Regions from separate parts of the Paraburkholderia sp. JHI869 genome, predicted to be linked through region 1. Evidence: riboswitches for the same ligand, from Rfam matches in the RefSeq annotation. Region 1 holds a riboswitch; the other holds the start of a gene.

Evidence for each region. A riboswitch is a leader RNA that binds a small molecule or an ion and turns the genes downstream of it on or off. The one in region 1 is predicted to bind thiamine pyrophosphate.
Region 2: it holds a riboswitch for thiamine pyrophosphate, as region 1 does, so the genes downstream of both, VSR72_RS29355 (FAD-dependent oxidoreductase) here and thiC (phosphomethylpyrimidine synthase ThiC) in region 1, are expected to answer to the same signal.

Annotation. Positions count from the first base shown of each region.
Region 1 covers NZ_JAYMSC010000006.1:205,860-211,320, reverse strand. Annotated here, with positions in the region: gene VSR72_RS13775 (L-lactate permease) at 1-9, opposite strand, end outside; gene VSR72_RS13770 (hypothetical protein) at 241-621, opposite strand; gene VSR72_RS13765 (glycine zipper 2TM domain-containing protein) at 951-1,172, opposite strand; gene thiC (phosphomethylpyrimidine synthase ThiC) at 1,366-3,297, opposite strand; TPP riboswitch at 3,401-3,530, opposite strand; gene VSR72_RS13755 (GreA/GreB family elongation factor) at 3,615-4,022, opposite strand; gene VSR72_RS13750 (EamA family transporter) at 4,764-5,461, shown strand, end outside.
Region 2 covers NZ_JAYMSC010000021.1:74,146-79,606, reverse strand. Annotated here, with positions in the region: gene thiE (thiamine phosphate synthase) at 1-461, opposite strand, end outside; gene VSR72_RS29365 (thiazole synthase) at 458-1,273, opposite strand; gene thiS (sulfur carrier protein ThiS) at 1,353-1,550, opposite strand; gene VSR72_RS29355 (FAD-dependent oxidoreductase) at 1,593-2,741, opposite strand; TPP riboswitch at 2,998-3,111, opposite strand; gene VSR72_RS29350 (ABC transporter ATP-binding protein/permease) at 3,411-5,168, shown strand; gene VSR72_RS29345 (SDR family oxidoreductase) at 5,165-5,461, shown strand, end outside.

The sequences.
Region 1 (5,461 bases):
GTGGAACATCACGTCTCCTTTATGCTGGTTCGTTATCGGCGCAGCAGTGCGGCAGCGTGCGCCGGGGCGCGTCGTTGGCTGTGGAGTTCTGTGCCCGGCCAGGCGGCCGAGTTAAGGCGGTGCTTCAATCCCCGCTAGCCCACTTGGAGGATAGAGAACGAAACGGGAGCGTCAAGGAGGGAAAGTACGGTCCGGCACCGTTTTGCGGTGCATTTTGCGGCGTGGTGGGGCGCGCGAGCGTTAGCGATGCCAGTGTCCGCCGCCGCCGCTCCAGTAGCCGAAGCCAAACGAGACAGCGGGCGCGCCCCAGCCCCAGCCGTACGCGGGGTAAGGGTAGTACGCGGGGTAGGCCGCGGGGTAGGCCGGATAAGCTGGCCACGCAGGCACGGCGATCGCAACCGGCGGCGAGGGATAGAGCGGCCCCGGATACTGGGCGTCGGGCACGGCCGCTGGCGCGGGGTTCGGCGCCGTTTGCATGACCGCGGCCTCCTGCTGTGTGGCCGCAACGGGCACGGTGCCGTAGTAGTAAGGGCCGTAGCCGTAGGGGGAATAGTAGTAGCAGCCGGAAAGGCTGAAGACCGTGCTCGCGGTAGCGATCACAAACACAGACGGTCGTTTCATGGCGGGCTCCGCGAGTGGCGAACGGCCGCGCGGGGTTATCGCCTTAAGGCTCGGGCCGTTTGATCTTTTGAGCTTACGCCGGACGCGTGCGTTTTGCGTTGTGCCTCGTTAACGGAATATTTCGCCTGGTACCACGGCTGCGATGGCTAACGCCCAAAGCAAACGCGGCGCAGCCCGTGAGGGTCTGCGCCGCGCATCCTTCCCTGATGCACGCCTTGAATGGCGTGTTGCCTGTCGTGTCGTTTCTGTTCTGTGCCGTCGCATCGATCGTGCCGCTATTCGTGCAGCCGCATCGTCGACGCGTCCGGCCTTAATGCTTACTTGCCAACTTACTTGCCAACCTGATTGCCGATGATGCCGCCCACTGCCGCGCCGCCCACCGTGGAGAGCGCATTGCCGCCAATTGCCGCGCCGGCCACGCCGCCTACGCCCGCGCCAATGACCGTATCGCGGTCGCGTCTCGACATGTTGTCACAAGCGGAAAGACTGCCCAGCACGGCGACGAGTGTCGTCACCGTGACTAGAGTGCGTGCACGTTTGAGCGTTTTCATTTTTTCGACTCCCCCACGCAAAGTGCGTTCGAGTGTGCGGTGCGACATGCGCTGGCGCGCACACCGCACCTCCAATGCCCTCATCCTAGCCAGGCGACCCGTATCCGGGTGTATGCGCTTGTCAGAGAGTTGTGGGAGTCGTTAGAAAATGTTTCGGCGGGCCGCAAGGGCCCGCCAGAACCAGGGTGAGTGCTTACTGACGCTGATAAATCTCTGCGCCCTGCTTGATGAACTCGACCGCCTTCACTTCCATGCCTTTCTTGAGGGCTTCGTCGTCGCTCACGCCTTGTTTCGCGGCGAAGTCGCGCACGTCCTGGGTGATCTTCATCGAGCAGAAGTGCGGGCCGCACATCGAACAGAAGTGCGCGACCTTGGCCGAGTCCTTCGGCAGCGTCTCGTCGTGGAACTCGCGCGCCTTGTCCGGATCGAGGCCGATGTTGAACTGGTCTTCCCAGCGGAACTCGAAGCGCGCCTTCGACAAAGCGTTGTCGCGTACCTGAGCGCCCGGATGGCCCTTCGCGAGGTCGGCCGCGTGCGCCGCGAGCTTGTACGTGATGATGCCTTCCTTCACGTCGTCCTTGTTCGGCAGGCCCAAGTGTTCCTTCGGCGTGACGTAGCAGAGCATGGCCGTGCCGAACCAGCCGATCATCGCGGCGCCAATGCCCGAGGTGATGTGGTCGTAGCCCGGCGCGATGTCGGTGGTGAGCGGCCCGAGCGTGTAGAACGGCGCTTCGTCGCACCAGTCGAGCTGCAAGTCCATGTTCTCCTTGATGAGCTGCATCGGAACGTGGCCCGGGCCTTCGATCATCACCTGCACGTCGTGCTTCCACGCGATCTGCGTGAGTTCGCCGAGCGTCTTCAGTTCGCCGAGCTGCGCTTCGTCGTTGGCGTCGTAGATCGAGCCAGGGCGCAGGCCGTCGCCGAGCGAGAAGCTCACGTCGTATTCCTTCATGATTTCGCAGATCTCTTCGAAATGCTCATAAATGAAGGACTCCTTGTGATGCGCGAGACACCACTTGGCCATGATCGACCCGCCGCGCGAGACGATGCCCGTCATGCGGTTAGCGGTGAGCGGCACGTACTGGAGACGCACGCCCGCGTGGATCGTGAAGTAGTCCACGCCTTGCTCAGCTTGCTCGATGAGCGTGTCGCGGAACATTTCCCACGTGAGGTCTTCGGCCTTGCCGTTGACCTTTTCGAGCGCCTGGTAAATCGGCACCGTGCCGATCGGCACCGGCGAGTTGCGGATGATCCACTCGCGCGTTTCGTGAATGTGCTTGCCGGTCGAGAGGTCCATGACCGTGTCGCCGCCCCAGCGAATCGCCCACGTCATCTTGTCGACTTCCTCGCCGATCGACGAGGTGACCGCCGAGTTGCCGATGTTCGCGTTGATCTTCACGAGGAAGTTGCGGCCGATGATCATCGGCTCGCTTTCCGGGTGGTTGATGTTCGCGGGGATGATCGCGCGGCCGCGCGCAATTTCCTCGCGCACGAACTCGGGCGTGATCTCCTTGAGCGCGTTCTCGCCGAAGGCGGCTGCGCCGAACGCCTGGCCCGGATGCTGGCGGCCCATCATCGCGGCGAGCTTCGCGCCGTTCGGGCCGCTCGCCTTGAGGCTTTCCAGATACTCGGCGCGGCGCTGGTTCTCGCGAATCGCGATGTATTCCATCTCTGGCGTGATGATGCCTTGACGCGCGTAGTGCATCTGCGTGACGTTCTTGCCGGCCTTCGCGCGGCGCGGCGTGCGGTGCAGGCCGGGGAAGCGCAGTTCGGCCGTCGCGGCGTCGGCGGCGCGTTCGCGGCCGTATTCGGACGAGAGGCCCGGCAGCGCTTCGGTGTCGCCGCGCTTTTCGATCCAGCTCTGGCGCAGCGCGGGCAGGCCAGCGCGAATGTCGATCTTCGCATCAGGGTCGGTGTACGGACCCGACGTGTCGTAGACGTAGATCGGCGGATTCTTCTCGCCGCCGAAGCCCGTGGGCGTATCCGCCTGCGTGATTTCGCGCATCGGCACGCGGATATCGGGCTGCGATCCGGTCACGTAGATCTTGCGGGAATTGGGCAGCGGCGCGATCGCGGCTTCGTCGACGTGCGCGTTGGCGGAAATGAACTTCGGATTCGCGTTCATGCGTCTCTCTCTCCATGCAAAGCAAAGTGGGAACAGCGGCTTAGCAGGAGACGAGACGGAACGTGGACGGACTTCGCTGTGATGGGGTGAGGCTTGAGCGATGTTGCGAAGTCCGGACGCTTCCCTGCGCTGGCATTATCCAGATCAGGTTCAAAGGGTATTTCTCACCCGCGAAATACGCTGCACGACTTTCGTTCGATGCGGCGCATGACGCAGGACCCCCGCGTAAGCAAGGCCAAACGATACACCGCGCTGCGACGATCTGGCAAGTGCCTTCGCGCGTGCGGTGTAGTACGACGTATAGCGGCGCGCGGAACTTACAGCGTGAAATGCTTCGAGGCCTCGGGCTGAAACAGGATGCGTTCGATCTTCAGTGTTTCGACCGCGCCGCCCGGCGTCGTGAAGCGCACGGCGTTGCCGCGCTTTGCTCCGAGGAGCGCGAGACCCGCGGGGGAGAACACGTTCAGGCGCCCCGCGTCGACGTTCGCCTCGTGCGGATAGACGACGGTGTAGGTGAGGGCTTCGCCGTTGCGCTCGTCCATGAGCGTTACCTGCGAATTCATCGTCACGACATTGGCGGCCACGTCGCGCGGCTCCACGATCACCGCGTGTTCGAGCAGGTCGTCGAGCATGGCCTGGCGAGCGGGCGCGGCGCCCGGTTCAGCGGCGCATTTCTCGAGGCGGGCGACATCGAGTTCGGTGAGATAGCGGATTTTCTTCGACATGGCAGTTCTCCTTGCGATCCAGAAAAGTCGAGATGAGGGCGAGGGCTGGCGGGCGAAATTACGCAACAAGGACGCAAAAGCGCGCGGGCCGCAGCAGGGCGCAACGGATCAGCCCGGAGCCCGACTGAACGGCTCCGATGGCTTGGGGAGGCGGGTTCAGTGCGGGCGCCGGGCGGCGCAGAGCGGGGCGGACAGCGGGGTGGACAATGAGGGCAGGGCGCGCGCCCGGTTGTCGAGAGGCCACGCCGCCGTTCGCTCGCGGCCCGCGCGTGCACGCACCCGCGCGCTGCGCAAACTGCGCGGCGGCGAGGCGAGGACGAGACGCGAAACGAGTGAATGCATGGTGAACGGCGTGCCTGAAATCAAGTAAATGAAAGTTAATCGAAAGATTCGACCATGCTAGCACGATCTCACAAACTGGGCGTGACGCGCGTTTATATGGTGCGCGATCGCCCATCCTGGCTTGCTCCTCGCACTGTGACGCGCACGCAACGAAGCACCGCGCATAAAGCATCCTGAAAGCATCCGCAACGTCCGGCGTTGTTGCATAATGCGGTTCGCCCGTCCCGGGTGTCCTTCGTACTCCGTCCTTTTCGCGTTCTTGCGCACCTGCACCATGCCGTCGAGCTTCACCCGTCCCGCCGTCTTGCCGCCGGGGCGCCCGCGGTCCTGCCCGTCACGCTCCTCAAGCACCTCGCGCACCGCGGCGAAATGACGATGCCTCCCCGTTTGCCTTCCCGCGTGAGCACTCAATCTTTTATCGCAGGCGCCCAGCAGGCCGCAGCCGCGCTTTGGCGTTTCGTGCGCGCCGTGCGGCTGCCGCAGTCGCGCGCCGGGCGCGTCGCGCTCTCGCTCGGCGTCGTCTACTTCGTCTGGGGCTCGACGTATCTCGGCGTGAAGATCGCGCTCGATTCGTTCCCGCCGCTCCTGCTTTCCGGCTTGCGTAATCTGCTCGCCGGGATTGGCCTCTTCGTGTTCGCGCTGCGCCGGCGGCCTGTCATGCCAACGCTCCTCGAAGTGCGCAACGCAGGCGTGGTGGGCACGCTGCTCGTGGGCCTATCGAGCGGCATGCTCGCCTACGGCATGCGTACCGTGGGCACCGGCACGGCGGCTGTGATGGTCGCCACGGTGCCGCTCTTCGCCACCGTGATCTCGTCGGTGACCGGGCGTCGCGTCGCCAGGGCCGAATGGGCCGCGGTCGCGCTCGGCCTCGTCGGGATTGCGATCCTGAGTCATGGCGGCGGCGCTTCGGGTTCGGCGGGCGGCAGCCTGGCCATTCTGTGCGGCGCGCTCTTCTGGGCGATCGGCGCGCATCTGGCGGGCAAGCTCTCGCTACCTGCCGATCTCTTCATCGCGACGTCGCTGCAGATCGGCCTCGGCGGCGCGATTTCGACGACGGTCGCGTGGATCAGCGGCGAACGCATGGGCGAGCTGCATTT
Region 2 (5,461 bases), on a different contig from region 1:
GGGAAACGCTCGATGTCGACTGGCCAGGCGTCGGCCTGCTGCTCGTCGCCGTCGCGCCAGGCGAGCGCGAGCACGAGCGCGTCGTGCGGATCGAAGCCGCAGTCGAGGAACGCAGCCAGCGCGGGAATCCAGTCCTCCGACAACTCGCCTTCGAGCGCGTAACGCTCGCCGCCCAGATGCAGCGTGGCGCGCGCCGCCTTCGGGTTTTCGCCCGCGGCTTCGATCACGCCCGCGCCACCCGTCATCCAGCGCGCGATGTTGGCCAGATGCGGCGCCGCGTCGGTCACGACGATCAGATCGCCGCCGTTGGGCGCGTCAGGCGGCGTGAGACAGATGCGCCACGGCGCATGCGTGGGCTGCCAGTCGCCCAGGCGCGCACGGATGCGCTCGGCCGTTTCGGTGAGTTCGTCGGCGGGCGGCCAGAACAGTTCGCGGTCCTGCAGTCGCAGCGTTTCAGTCATCGTTTGTCTCCGTCCTGGTGCCAGAAGGGCATGCCGACCACGGGCGTGCTCGCGACCGCCGCTTCGCGCTCGGCCATCGGCCCGGCGAGATAGGCGGCGCGCCCCGCCTCGACGCCCAGCGCGAACGCACGCGCCATCGCATCGGGGTGCGTGGCCTGCGAAACGGCCGTGTTGAGCAGCACGCCGTCGAAGCCCCACTCCATCACCTGGCAAGCATGCGAGGGCACGCCGAGACCCGCATCGACGATGAGCGGCACATCGGGCAAGCGCTCGCGCAGCACGCGCAACCCGTATGGATTGATCACGCCCTTGCCGGTGCCAATCGGCGCGCCCCACGGCATCAGCGCCTCGCAGCCCGCATCGAGCAGACGCCGGCCGATCACGAGGTCCTCGGTGCAGTACGGCAGCACCTTGAAGCCGTCCTTGATGAGCCGCGCAGCGGCTTCGATCAGGCCGACCGGGTCAGGTTGCAGCGTGTAGTCGTCGCCGATCAGTTCGAGCTTGATCCAGTCGGTTTCGAAGACTTCGCGCGCCATGTGCGCCGTCGTCACCGCCTCGTTGACGGTGAGGCAGCCGGCCGTGTTCGGCAGGAGCGGTACGCCGTGGCGCTTGAGCAAGTCGAAGAAGCCCGCTTCGGCGGTGCCTTCGTTCATCTGGCGGCGCAGCGCGACAGTGATCATGCCGGGGCGCGCGGCGGCCATCGAGTCGGCAAGCGACTGCAGCGACGGATAGCGCGACGTGCCGAGCAGCACGCGGCTCGTGAAGGTTTCGCCGTAGAGCGTGAGCGCGTCGGCGGTGGAAGTGGTGGTCATGGGTTGGAATCCTTGGCGGAGTCGTGAAAGCGCTCGCCTTGAAAGCGACGCGCAACCGTTGGCTTTGGGCGAGCGAGGCTCAGCCGCCAGCCACGGGGCTCACGACGTCGAGGCGGTCGCCCGCCTGGAGCGAGCGCGCGCCATGCTGGGTGCGCGCCACGAAATCGCCGTTCAGCGCGACGGCGAACGGCGGACGCGCGCCAAATGCGGCGAGCGCATCGGCGACAGTCGCGCCCTCGGGCAGCGTGATCGGCTTCTGGTTGATATGAATGTCCATGGCAAATACGTTCTCAGACTGCGGATTGTTTCTGGTAGAGCTTCAGGCCGGCACGTGCGCACCCTGCGCATGCAGCATCTCGCCCCATCGCGACGCGCGGCGCAGCGACTCGAAGGAGTCGGCGTCGTTCACACGGGAGTCGAGCAGCGCTTGTGCGAAGCGCGCGGCTTCGTCGGCGACTTCCGGCGCGATCATGAAGCCGTGCCGGTAGAGGCCGTTCACACGCAGCGTGGTCTTGCCGTCCCAAATGAGCGCCGGGCGATGGTCGGGCAGCGTCGGGCGGCACTGCGTGTTCAACTCGAGAATGCGCGCCTCGCCGAACGCCGGATGCACCGCAAACGCCGCGCTCAGCAATTCGAGCGCCGAGCGCACGCTCACGGGCGAACGGTCCTCGCCTTCGATCTCGGTCGCGCCGATCACAAAGACGTCGTTCTCCTTGGGCGCGATATAGAGCGGATAACGCGGATGCAGGAGCCGCACCGGACGCGTGAGCGTGATGCCCGGCGCGTGCACGCGCGCGACTTCGCCACGAATGCCGCGCAGGCCTGGCAGCGCGGGTTTGGCGCCCAGTCCGCGGCAGTCGATCGTCACACGCGCGGGCGGCGGATTGGCCTCGTCGACCGTGGTGTGCCAGTGGGTTTCCACTCCGCGCTCGGCGAGCCCCGCCGCCAGCGCGGCCAACGCCTGGCGATTGTCGAGCTGGCCCTCGCCCTCGAGCAGCCAGCCGCGCGCGAAGCGCCCGGCGAGCGCTGGTTCGGCCGCGTCGAGCTGCGCACCCGCGAGCGCGACGAAGTTCGCATCGGCGAGCGAACGCGGCGCGTTGGCGCGCACGCGGCGCTCGAAGAGCGGGGCTTCGGTGCGATCGGCGGTATGCCAGACCACGAGCGTGCCGTTGCGCTGGAAGAACACAGGCTCCGGCAACTCGGCCAGGATGCGCGGCCAGGTCTCGAGCGACGCGACGCCAAGCTCGGTGATCAGCAGTTCGGCGACAGCGGCTTCCGCGAGCGGCGCGAGCATGGCCGCCGCGACCCAGGCCGCGGCCTCGCCGCCTTCGGGGCCGCCACGCTCGTAAAGCGCGACGCGATGGCCCTCGCCGGCGAGACGCCATGCGACGAGCCGGCCGCTCAAGCCGCCGCCGAGCACGGCGAAGTCGGGCACGCTGCCCACGTCAGGGTTGCGCGCGCGAGTCATGACGGCGCTCCGTCACGCGAGGCGAACGCGATAAGAATCGGGGAACAAAGAGAATAGGCGGTCATCGTATCCTTTCCGTACGGCAGCAGCAGACGTACCCAAGGACGAAACCGGCTGGCAAGGCCGACCGTGGAGGCTATGCGGCGCAAACGGCCCAATACAAAAATCGCGAAATTCGCGGAATGTGTACGAACCCATGCGCCCAAAGCGCAGCCCGGCGGGAATCCTGGCGCCCTGCAAATGCTGGGCGCTCCGGCAAGACTTTCTGGAAACTTCCCGCGCCGGTATTACCCGGATCGGGTGCGAAGGGTCTCTCTCAGCCTCAGTACGGCATGCCCCGCATACCGGTGAAGCACCCCTGTTTCGTCAAGGTCGATTAGACCACAAAAGGCGCGCGGCCCGCAAACCTCGGCAGAGCGGGACTTCCGCTCTGGCACAATGCCCTGAGCCCGCCTCTTTCGCCTCGCAAGCCCGCGCGGTGAGACAATGGGCGCCACGCTACGGCGGCGCCGGCGTGCGCTTTTGTCTCCGCGCCTGGCGCCGCTTTTGGCCCGTTAAGACTCACTTAAGCGCCCGACGACAGAATCGCTGCAAAAATCGTTGCACCGCTGCCGCCATGCGGCGCGCAGCGCATGCCCCCCAGCGGGCCGCCACATCTTCAGGACGCACATGACCAACCAACCTGCCCGCGCCACGCCCGATCAGAACGAGCATCAGAAGATCACCGCGTGGAGCCTGATCAAGCCCTACTGGGTCTCCGAGGAACGCTGGATCGCCTGGGGGCTGCTCGTCGCGATCATCGTGATGAACCTGCTCGTCGTGTGGATCAACGTGCGCCTGAACGGCTGGAGCGCGGAGTTCTACAACGCGTTGCAGGCCAAGGACGTCAAGCGCTTCCCGCCACTCCTGATGACCTTCACGGAACTGGCGTTCGGCTTCATCATCCTCGCGGTGTACGGTCGGTATCTGCGCCAGATGCTCGGCTTTCGCTGGCGCCAGTGGCTCACCACGCGCTTTCTGAGCGAGTGGCTCGGCAAGGGCGCGTTCTACCGCATCGAGCGCGACCGCCTCGCCGACAACCCCGACCAGCGGATCAGCGACGACCTCCAGTCGTTCGCCACGACCACGCTCTCGCTCACGCTCGACCTGCTTTCCACGGTCGTCACGCTCGTCTCGTTCATCACGATCCTGTGGACGCTCGCGGGCGCGCTCACGGTCACGCTGGGTGGCCATCCGCTCGCAATTCCGGGCTACATGGTCTGGGCCGCCGCGCTCTACGCCGTGTTCGGCTCGATCGTGATCCAGAAGGTCGGCCACCCGCTCGTGTCGATCAACTACCAGCAACAAAAGGTGGAAGCTGACTTCCGCTTCGGCCTCATTCGCCTGCGCGAAAACGCCGAGCAGATCGCGCTCTACGACGGCATGGACACCGAGCGCGGCAACGCGCAGGGCCTCTTCCAGCACATCCGCGAGAACTGGTGGCGCGTGATGAAGTACACGAAGCGCCTCACCTTCGTGCTGAGCTTCTACGGCCAGATCGCCATCATCTTCCCGCTCGTCGTGGCCGCGCCGCGCTACTTCGCTGGCGCCTTCACGTTCGGCGTGCTGATGCAGATCTCGCAGGCGTTCGGCACCGTGAGCGACTCGTTCTCGTGGTTCATCAACAGTTACTCCACGCTGGTCGAATGGCGCGCTACCGTGAATCGTCTGCGCGAATTCGTGCGTGTGGTGCACTCGCCGCGCCTGAAGGAGTCGGTCTCGCCCGCCACCGAGCACGGCGGCATCAACCTGCACTTCATCGACAGCAACGAACTCGCCACCGAACACCTCAAGCTCGCGCTGCCCAACGGCATGCCGCTTTCCGAAGTGCGCGACATCGCCATCAAGCCGGGTTCGCGCTGGCTCGTGCGCGGCCCCTCGGGCGCCGGCAAGAGCACGCTGATCCGCGCGCTCGCGGGCCTCTGGCCGTTCGGCGAAGGCTCGATCGACGCGCCCGTGGATGCGCGCATGATGTTCATCCCGCAGCAAAGCTATCTGCCGATTGGCACGCTCAAGGCGGCGCTCACCTACCCCTCGCCCGCCGACGACTATAGCGACGAAGACTGCCGCGAAGCGCTGCGCGCCTGCCGCCTCGAAGAGTACATGGATCGTCTGGCCGAATCGGCGCACTGGTCGCGCGTGCTCTCGCCGGGCGAGCAGCAACGCCTGGCCGGCGCGCGCGTGCTGCTGCACAAGCCCGACTATCTGTTCCTCGACGAAGCGACGAGCGCGCTCGACCCCGACAACGAAAGCCGTCTCTACAAGCTGTTCGTGGAGCGCCTGCCCAAGTCGGCGATCGTGAGCGTCGCGCATCGCGAGTCGCTTGCGGCGTACCACCACGAAACGCTCGAAATCGAGCGCATGCCTGAAGAACGGGTTGCCGCGTGAACGCGAGCGCCGCGCGTGTCGTGCTGATCACGGGCGCGGGCTCGGGTATCGGCGCGGCGCTCGCGCGCCGTATCGCAGCGCCTCATGTGGCGCTGATGCTGCATGCGCGCGGCGCCGATGAAGCGTCGCGTGCCCGGCTCGCCGCCGTTGCCGCCGAGTGCGAACAGCGCGGCGCGGCCTGCGCCACGGCTTGCGGTGATCTCGCCGAGCCGGGCAATGCGCAGGCGCTCGTGGAGGCCACACTCGCGCACTTCGGCGCGCTCGACCAGATCGTCGCCAACGCCGGGCATGCG